DNA from 3 places in the Clostridium fungisolvens genome. Region 1 is predicted to be linked to each of the others. Evidence: predicted binding sites of a transcription regulator. Region 1 holds the regulator's gene; each other region holds the start of a gene.

Evidence for each region. Region 1 encodes HrcA, which represses chaperone genes, less so after heat shock. Its sites were predicted from a motif close to TGTTAGCACTCNNNNNNNNNGAGTGCTAACA; they were not measured.
Region 2: the regulator HrcA is predicted to act here: its motif matches at 1,143-1,173, upstream of groES (co-chaperone GroES).
Region 3: the regulator HrcA is predicted to act here: its motif matches at 1,934-1,964, upstream of htpG (molecular chaperone HtpG).

What each region holds. Positions count from the first base shown of each region.
Region 1 covers NZ_BLZR01000001.1:3,485,045-3,488,337, reverse strand. The annotation lists gene hemW (radical SAM family heme chaperone HemW) at 1-469, shown strand, start outside; gene hrcA (heat-inducible transcriptional repressor HrcA) at 866-1,891, shown strand; gene grpE (nucleotide exchange factor GrpE) at 1,998-2,621, shown strand; gene dnaK (molecular chaperone DnaK) at 2,683-3,293, shown strand, end outside.
Region 2 covers NZ_BLZR01000001.1:4,105,482-4,108,774, reverse strand. The annotation lists gene bsdtw1_RS18185 (O-antigen ligase family protein) at 1-80, shown strand, start outside; gene bsdtw1_RS18180 (TIGR01906 family membrane protein) at 127-726, opposite strand; gene bsdtw1_RS23660 (hypothetical protein) at 671-796, shown strand; gene groES (co-chaperone GroES) at 1,229-1,513, shown strand; gene groL (chaperonin GroEL) at 1,534-3,156, shown strand.
Region 3 covers NZ_BLZR01000001.1:1,526,177-1,529,469, reverse strand. The annotation lists gene htpG (molecular chaperone HtpG) at 1-1,754, opposite strand, end outside; gene bsdtw1_RS06240 (NAD(+) synthase) at 2,208-3,293, shown strand, end outside.

The DNA.
Region 1 (3,293 bases):
TCATTCTTTATTAAAAGATAGTGGGTATAATAGGTATGAGATTTCTAATTATGCTAAGGAAGGAAAAGAATGCAAGCACAACTTAGTATATTGGAATTTAGAAGATTATATAGCCTGCGGTACAGGGGCATCTTCATATATTGATGGAACAAGATATAAAAATTTATCAAATATGAACAAATATATGGAAGCAATTGAAAAGAATTTAGAAGAATATGAAGAAATAATAAAAAATTCATCAGAAGATAATATGGAAGAATTTATGTTTATGGGGCTAAGGAAATTAGAAGGAATATCAGAGGATAAGTTTAAGAAAAAATTTAAAGTTTCCATAGATGATATTTTTAAAGCTGTCATAGATAAACATGTAAAAGAAGGTCTTTTAATAAGAAAAAATGGTATGATTTTTTTAAGTGAAAAAGGAATAGAACTATCAAACTATGTTATGAGTGATTTTATGTTAACTTAGGTGGAAAAATATAAAAGAATGTATGAATTCATATGCTATATAAATTCATACATTCTTTTGAATTTTGTGGAGAGAAGCTGGGGAAACTAAGTTAGTTAAGACTAGATAAACTTTTATATTTAAGCAATACGGTCGTCAGCATATAAAAAATGTAAACTAGAAAGTAAGAAGAGATTATGTAAAAAATATCATGGACTTGAATAAAATAAGAATTTAGAAGCAATCGAGAGGAATTGTGAGAATGTAAGAGAAAGTTTATAAATAATAGCCTAAATTAATTTAATCTATAGATTTATTAACTTAAATCAAATTGACAAAAAATTATATAAATAATATATTTAAATCGTAGTCATTAGCACTCAAGTTAAGTGAGTGCTAACAAAAGAGGTGATATTAGTGATAGATGAAAGAAAAATTAAAATTCTTCAGGCAATAATAAATGACTATATAATGACTGGAGAGCCAGTAGGATCAAGAACTATCGCTAAAAAATATGATTTAGGAATAAGTTCAGCTACAATCAGAAATGAAATGTCTGACTTAGAAGAATTAGGATATCTTGAGCAACCTCATGCATCTGCTGGCAGAGTTCCATCAAGCAAAGGATACAGATTATATGTAGATAAACTAATGGAATTTCAAGGTGTTAGTTTGGAAGAGGAACTTCTAATTAAAAAATATCTTATTGATTCTGCTCTTTTTGAAGTAGATAGAATGATAAAGCAGGCAAGTACTCTTTTGTCACAATTAACAAAACTTACTTGCGTAGTAAATGCACCTTCTGTTAAGAAAAGTGTTATAAAGTCTATACAACTTATGATTGTAGATCAATTTAACCTTCTTTGTGTTATTGTTACTGATAGTGGAGCGATAAAAAACAGTCTTATTAAGGTAACTAACATACCAACATTAGAAACATTATCAAAGATAAACGATATATTGAATATAAGACTTAAAGATCTAACGATAGAACAAATAAATTTGGTTACTATAAACAAGTTGAAGAAAGATTTGTTAGGTTTTGATGAAATATTTAATGCATTGATACCAGCATTGTATGAAACTTTAAATACATCAGAAAGTGAAGTGTTTATGGAAGGTACAACTAACATATTTAACTACCCTGAGTACAATGATATAGAAAAAGCTAAGGAGATATTATCTCTTCTTTATGATAAGGACAATGTTTCTAAATTGATAGTAAGTGATGATAATATTTCTATAAGAATAGGTGATGAAAATTATCTTCCTGAGGCAAAAGATTGCAGTGTAATTTCTGCTGTATACACCTTAGGTGGTAAAAATACTGGGACCATTGCTTTAATTGGACCAACAAGAATCAACTATCCTAAAGTGTTATCCATCATGGCAGAAGTTATGAAGGAACTTAATGAGTCGCTTAAGAATCAACGCTTGAAATAAATATAAATAATTATATTTTTATAGTATAAAGTAAAGAATAGCAAGGGGTTTTATATATTAAGAAAGCCCTATTTCATAAAAAAGAGATGAGGTGTAGTAACAAGATATGAAAGAAGTGAATAACGAAAATATCAATGAAAAAGATGATGTAAATACTGCAGAAGTGGAAAATGAAAATTTAGAAGAAAAAGATACTCTAGAAGAAGTTCTAGAAGGTGAAATTTTAGAAGATATTGAATTTGAAAGTGGTAATGATAATGTTACATCTTTTAAAGATGAAATAATTAAACTTAAGAATGAAAACTCGAAATTAAATAATGAATTAGATGCATTAAAAGAAAGACTTTTAAGATTAAATGCAGAGTATGACAACTTTAGAAAGAGAACTTCTAAAGAAAAAGAAGGTATTTATACTGATGCTTGTGAGGACGTACTTAAAGAAATGTTCCCAGTGTTAGACAATCTTGAAAGAGCTGTAACTGTTGATGGAAGTGTTGATGACCTTAAAAAAGGAGTAGACATGACTGTAAGACAGTTCAAAAATGCCTTTGAAAAATTAGGAGTAGAGGAAATAGAAGCTAACGGTGAATTTGACCCGAATTTACATCAAGCAGTAATGCATATAGAAGATGAAAATTTAGGTGCCAACACCATAGCAGAGGTCTTTCAAAAAGGCTATAAAAAAGGTAGCAAAGTTCTTAGGTTCACTATGGTTAAAGTAGCAAACTAGTAAACATACTTTTATTTGAATAAATTAATTAAATTCGTGATTAATGAGGAGGAAATAGCAAATGTCAAAGGTTATAGGTATTGATTTAGGAACAACTAATTCTTGTGTAGCTGTTATGGAAGGAGGAGAACCTGTAGTTATAGCAAACTCAGAAGGTGCAAGAACAACTCCTTCAGTAGTATCTTTCCAAGCTAATGGAGAAAGATTAGTTGGTCAAGTAGCTAAAAGACAAGCGATTACAAATCCAGATAAAACAATAATATCAATAAAGAGACATATGGGAACTAACCATAAGACTACTATTGATGGTAAGGACTATACTCCACAAGAAATATCAGCTATGGTTCTTCAAAAGATAAAGGCTGATGCAGAAGCTTACTTAGGAGAAACTGTAACTCAAGCAGTTATAACAGTTCCAGCATATTTCAATGACTCACAAAGACAAGCGACTAAAGATGCAGGTAAGATAGCTGGTCTTGAAGTTTTAAGAATAATAAACGAACCAACTGCAGCATCATTAGCTTATGGTCTTGATAAGACAGATCATAGCCATAAAATATTCGTTTATGACTTAGGTGGTGGTACTTTCGACGTATCAATACTTGAACTTGGAGATGGAGTATTTGAAGTTAAGGCAACAAATGGAGATACTCACCTTGGTGGAGATGACTT
Region 2 (3,293 bases), 620 kb from region 1:
TGCTTGGAATAGCTGCTAATGTAGGTGAGAGTAATCAAATTAAAATAAATGAATCAGAAATGATAGGTGAAAATTTGTAAATAAAAAAGAGCTAATTATTAGCTCTTTTTTACTGCATAGAAATTATTAGTGAAAAATGGTAGTCTTTGAAGTCCTTAATAGCTTCTTATGTCTATGATAAATAATCTTAAATATTATCACTTGGATAAGAGTTAGAGCTATGATTGTTATTCCACAGATCATAAAAAAGTTTTCCGGCAAGGCATTTATAACTGGATCAGTATTTGGGTCAAATAACCATAAATCATTGCTGAAAAATAGCTTGTGGAAATTTTCAAAGGTTTTATCAAAATTATTTAATACTAAAATAAGTATAGATATTGAAAAAACAGATAGAATATAAAAAGTATGGTTGAATATATTAAATATTTCCTTTGTAAGATATTTTTTCTTAAATATCAACAATAATACAAAGATTATGGCAGTAGACCAAGTTATGATATGAAGATATATAAATATATTTTTCACATCTACGAAATGTGTTTCTCCGCCAGCACTCATTATAAAATCTGGGAATTTTAATTTATGTATAAAAGGTGATTGAAGATATTTAATAAGTACTTTGTAGTTTGTCATAAGTTGTCCTTCTGAAAGGGAGGTAGCACTTGTAATGTCAAAAGTTTTTATGCTCATCTTGTATAGTGGTGTAAAGTTTAAGGTTGCTATTGACCACAATCCAATTGAAGCAACGGTTAAAATAAGAGAGAGAATAAAATTTGAAATCTTAGTTAAATAACTATAATTTTTAGAAATCATCATAACGTCCTTTCGTATAGCATAGAATATAAAGTTTCATATTTAATTATTATCATTTTTTATAAAAAATAAATAGCTTTATAAAAAATAATATAATAAATTTATGAATTATTTATGTTTTTATATGAAAATTAACTGATATATTTAAAAAAATTACTAAATATATCAGTTAATTTTCATAAAGGCTATAATCATTGAGAAAATAAAAGAAAAAATTAGAAAAAGAGAGATAATTTCATAAAATTAAACAATTTAGTCCGAGAAAATGGATAAAAATATCAATTAGTTGTTGAATTATTAAATAGTATTGTCTATTATAATAATTGTATTAGCACTCAATATTAACGAGTGCTAACAAATAAGTTAAATATTAAATTTATATACTCTAAAAATCATAAGGAGGGTTTAGAAAATGAGAATTAAACCACTTGGTGACAGAGTTGTTATCAAAAGATTAGAAGCAGAAGAAAAAACAAAAAGCGGTATAGTTTTAACAGGAGCAGCAAAGGAAAAACCACAAGAAGCTGAAGTTGTAGCTGTTGGACCTGGAGCAATTGTTGATGGAACTAGAATTCAATTAGAAGTTAAAGTTGGGGATAAAGTATTATTCTCAAAATATGCTGGTACAGAAGTTAAAATTGATGGTGAAGAATACACCATACTAAAACAAGAAGATATACTAGCAATAGTAGAATAATAGACAGGAGGTAGAATTTGATGGCTAAGCAAATAAAGTTTGGTGAAGAAGCAAGAAGAGCTATGCAAGCTGGTGTAGATAAGCTTGCTGATACTGTAAAAGTAACTTTAGGACCTAAGGGAAGAAATGTTGTTTTAGACAAGAAGTTTGGTGCACCACTTATAACAAATGACGGTGTATCAATTGCAAGAGAAATAGAATTAGAAGATCCATTTGAAAACATGGGTGCTCAATTAGTAAAAGAAGTTGCAACAAAGACAAATGATGTTGCTGGAGATGGTACAACAACTGCTACATTACTTGCTCAAGCAATAATTAGAGAAGGTTTGAAGAATGTAACTGCTGGTGCTAATCCTATACTTCTTAGAACTGGTATAAGAACTGCAGTTGAAACAGCTGTAGATGAAATCAAGAAGATATCAAAACCAGTTGAAGGTAAAGAAGACATAGCTAGAGTTGCTGCTATATCAGCAGGTGATGAAGAAATAGGTAAGCTTATAGCTGATGCTATGGAAAGAGTAGGCAACGAAGGCGTTATAACTGTTGAAGAATCAAGATCAATGGGTACAGAACTTGATGTTGTTGAAGGTATGCAATTTGACAGAGGATATGTATCACATTACATGGTTACAGATACAGAAAAGATGGAAGCTGTTTTAGACAATGCTTTAATACTTATAACTGATAAGAAGATAAGCAATATTCAAGAAATTCTTCCAGTACTTGAGCAAATAGTTCAAACAGGAAAGAAGCTTCTTATAATTGCTGAAGATATAGAAACAGAAGCAATGGCTACTCTTATAGTAAATAAGGTAAGAGGAACATTTAACTGTGTTGCTGTTAAGGCGCCAGGTTTTGGTGATAGAAGAAAAGAAATGCTTGAAGACATAGCAATACTTACTGGTGGTATAGTTATATCTGAAGAGCTTGGAAGAGATCTTAAGGAAGCTACTCTTGATATGTTAGGTCAAGCTGAAGTTATAAAGGTAACTAAGGAAAACACTACTATCGTAGGTGGTAGAGGAGACAAAGAAGCAATCACTAGTAGAGTGGCACAACTAAGAACTCAATTAGAAGAAACTACTTCTGAGTTTGATAGAGAAAAACTTCAAGAAAGATTAGCTAAGCTTGCTGGAGGAGTTGCTGTTATAAAAGTTGGAGCAGCTACTGAAACAGAATTAAAAGAAAAGAAATTAAGACTTGAAGACGCTTTAGCAGCTACAAAAGCAGCTGTAGAAGAAGGTATAGTACCTGGTGGTGGAACAGCTTACGTAAATGTTATAAAACAAGTAGCTGAGTTAACATCAGAAGTTGCTGATACTCAAGTTGGTATAGATATAATAGTTAGAGCTTTAGAGGAACCAATGAGACAAATAGCTACTAATGCTGGAGTTGAAGCTTCTGTTATAATAGAAAAAGTTAAGCATAGTGAAGTTGGAGTAGGTTACGATGCATTACTTGGGGACTACAAGAACATGATAAAAGCAGGAATTGTTGATCCAACTAAGGTTACAAGATCAGCTCTTCAAAATGCTGCATCAGTTGCATCAACATTCTTAACAACTGAATCAGCTGTAGCTGACATTCCAGAGAAGACTCCTGCAATGCCAAATCCAGGCATGGGAATGGAAGGAATGTACTAAAAACAAGAACTTAGAGCTAGAATGCTTCTGCATTCTAGCTTTTTTGATGTACAAAAATGTGCAGAAGTATATAAAATCTTAAAGTTATTAGAATTATATCTAGATATACTAGTTCCAACTTAAACATACCGCGAAGA
Region 3 (3,293 bases), 2.0 Mb from region 1:
TAAGCAGACTTAAGTGATTTGAATACGTCATGATTTACATTTATCTCTAAAACCTTATCAGCCTTTACTCCTTGATTGTTTGGCATTGCATTAAGTATTTTTTCCATTTCAATTGAAAGCTCACCATCGTTTGCAAGGCATACTGGATGATTCTTTAATCTCTTTGAAGCTCTAACTTCTTTAACTTTTCCAGATAATATAGACTTCATTCCTTCAAAGATATCCTTGTTTTCTTTTTCTTCTTCCTTTGAAGTTTCTTTGTTGTCATCATCTTCAATTCCAAGATCATTGCTTGATACTGATCTGAATTCTTTTTCTTTATAAGACATCAACATCTTTATAGCAAATTCATCTACTTCATCAGTAAAGTATAGTATTTCATATCCTTTGTCAAGTAAAAGCTCAGTTTGAGGAAGTTTTTCTATTCTCTCATTTGATTCCCCTGAAGCATAGTAAATATACTTTTGACTTTCTGCCATTCTATCTACATACTCAGCAAGTGTAACCATCTTCTTTTCCTTTGAAGAATAGAACATTATTAAGTCTTGAAGAACATCTTTATTGCTGCCATATTCACTATATAGACCGTACTTCAATTGTTTTCCAAAAGCTTCATAGAATTTTTCGTACTTCTCTCTATCATTCTTGAGCATAGTTTCAAGTTCGCTCTTTATCTTGTTCTTTATGTTCTTTGCAATAAGCTTAAGTTGTCTGTCATGCTGCAATATTTCTCTTGATATATTTAAGGACAAATCTTCTGAATCAACTATTCCTTTTACAAAACCAAAATAGTCTGGAAGTAAATCTCCACACTTATCCATTATCATAACACCACTTGAATATAATTCTAAACCTTTTTCGTATTCCTTAGTATAGAAATCATATGGTGTTCTTTCTGGTATAAATAATATTGCGTTGTAGCTAATAGCACCATCAACACTTATATGAACATGCTTTAAAGGCTTATCAAAACCAAAATGCTTTTCTGAATAGAAATTGTTATAATCTTCTTCTTTTAATTCTGATTTATTTTTTCTCCAAATTGGAACCATACTATTAATAGTTTTTTCTTCAGTATAGCTTTCGTACTCACTTTCACTGCCTTCTTTAAGCTTACTTTCAGTAACATCCATCTTAATTGGATATCTAATAAAGTCAGAGTACTTCTTGATTATGGACTTTAGTCTATATTCTTCTAAGTATTCATCAAAGCTCTCATCTTCTGTATTATCCTTTATCTTAAGGATTATATCTGTTCCTACAGTAGCCTTTTCACAAGGTTCAATTGTGTAGCCTTCTACTCCTTTGGATTCCCATTTATATGCTTCTGTACTACCAAAAGCTTTACTAATAACGGTAACAGTATCAGCTACTAAAAATGCAGAATAAAATCCAACACCAAATTGTCCTATTATATCATATCCATCTTTTATTTCATTTTCTTTTTTAAACTTCAATGAACCACTTTTTGCAATAACCCCTAGATTATCATCAAGGTCTTCTTTAGTCATTCCTATACCTGTATCAGATATCTTTACAGTTCTGCTCTCTTTATCAACGCTAACCTTAATAAAGTAGTCATCTTTTTCAAAAGATATAGATTCGTCTGTTAGTGCTTTGTAGTAAATCTTATCAATAGCATCACTAGCATTTGATATAAGCTCTCTTAAAAATATCTCTCTGTGAGTATAGATTGAGTTAATCATAAGATCCAAAAGTCTCTTGGATTCTGCTTTAAATTGTTTTGTTTCCATTATAAAACCTCTCCTTTCGCAATTGAAACCAGGCATATATATGTGTGAGCCTAGCTTTATTTCATGTACAAGGTAACTGCCATCTAAAAACTTATTTACTTTATCTCTTAATTCCTAAAAAGCAATATACCTAATAAACATCTTCTTATTTGTTTATACTAAGCCAACAAGAAGTACACTGTTAGCACTCATACTTAGTGAGTGCTAACCCCTATTTTTTATATATCACTTTTTAAATTTTATGTCAATATATTTCAGTTTAAAAATATCCATTCATAAATGAAACATGCCGTTTAATATTGTAATTTATTTTCGTAAATATTGATTTTATTTGTATTTACAATTAACATTAATATGGATGAATTACTTCATATTTAAACTTATGTTTTCATATTGAAGCCATTTCATCTTTATGTAACCTTTCAGATTGTTTAATAGGATGGAGTTGATTATATGGAATTTATAAAAGTAGGGGCTGCCTGCCCTAAAATAAAAGTAGCAGATATAAAATATAATGTTGAAAATATAAAAAAATGCATAGATGAAGGCTTAAAACAAGAAGTTAAAGCTTTAGTTTTCCCTGAACTTGCTGTTACAGCCTATACATGTGGCGATTTATTTTCACAGTCTAGATTAATAAAAGAATCTATCAATGGTGTAGAAGCTATATGCGAATATACTATGGGAAAAGATATGCTCATAGCTATAGGCAATCCACTTATATATAATAATTGTCTCTACAACTGTGCTTTTATTATATTTGAAGGCAAAGTTCTTGGTATAGTACCAAAAAGTTATATCCCTAACTATACGGAGTTTTATGAAAAAAGATGGTTTACAGAGGGAATTGGACTTAAAGACAAGAACATTGATCTACCTTTTCAAAAAGCTGTTCCCTTTGGAACAGATCTTATTTTTAGTTACGAAGATGCACGCTTTGGATTCGAAGTATGCGAGGATTTGTGGACTGTGGTTCCACCAAGTTCTTATTTATCCATAGCAGGTGCTAATATAATAGGCAATCTTTCAGCCTCAAATGAACTTGTATCTAAAAGCGATTATAGAAAATCTCTAGTTTCTGACCAAAGTGCTAGATGCATGAGTTCCTATATATATAGTTCTGCTGGTGTACATGAATCAACCACCGATTTACTCTTTAGTGGTCATATGCTAATTGCAGAAAACGGCTCTAAACTAAATGAAAATGAGCGTTTTCAAAGAGATAATGAAGTTATTTCGTCAATAATAGACTTATATAAATTAAATTCGGAAAGATTGAAAAATGTAAGCTTCAGAGATACTGCAAGACTTAATACCTTTGAATTTAGAAATATTGAGTTTGCTTTTGACAATATCGATGTTACTGATTTCAATAGATTTATTGATAAGCATCCTTTTGTTCCTTCCTCTGAAGTACAAAGAAAAGATAGATGCAAAGAGATATTTAACATTCAAGCATCAGCTTTAGCTAAGAGATTAGAACATACTACCCTAAATAAAGTCGTTATAGGAATTTCTGGTGGGCTTGACTCTACCCTT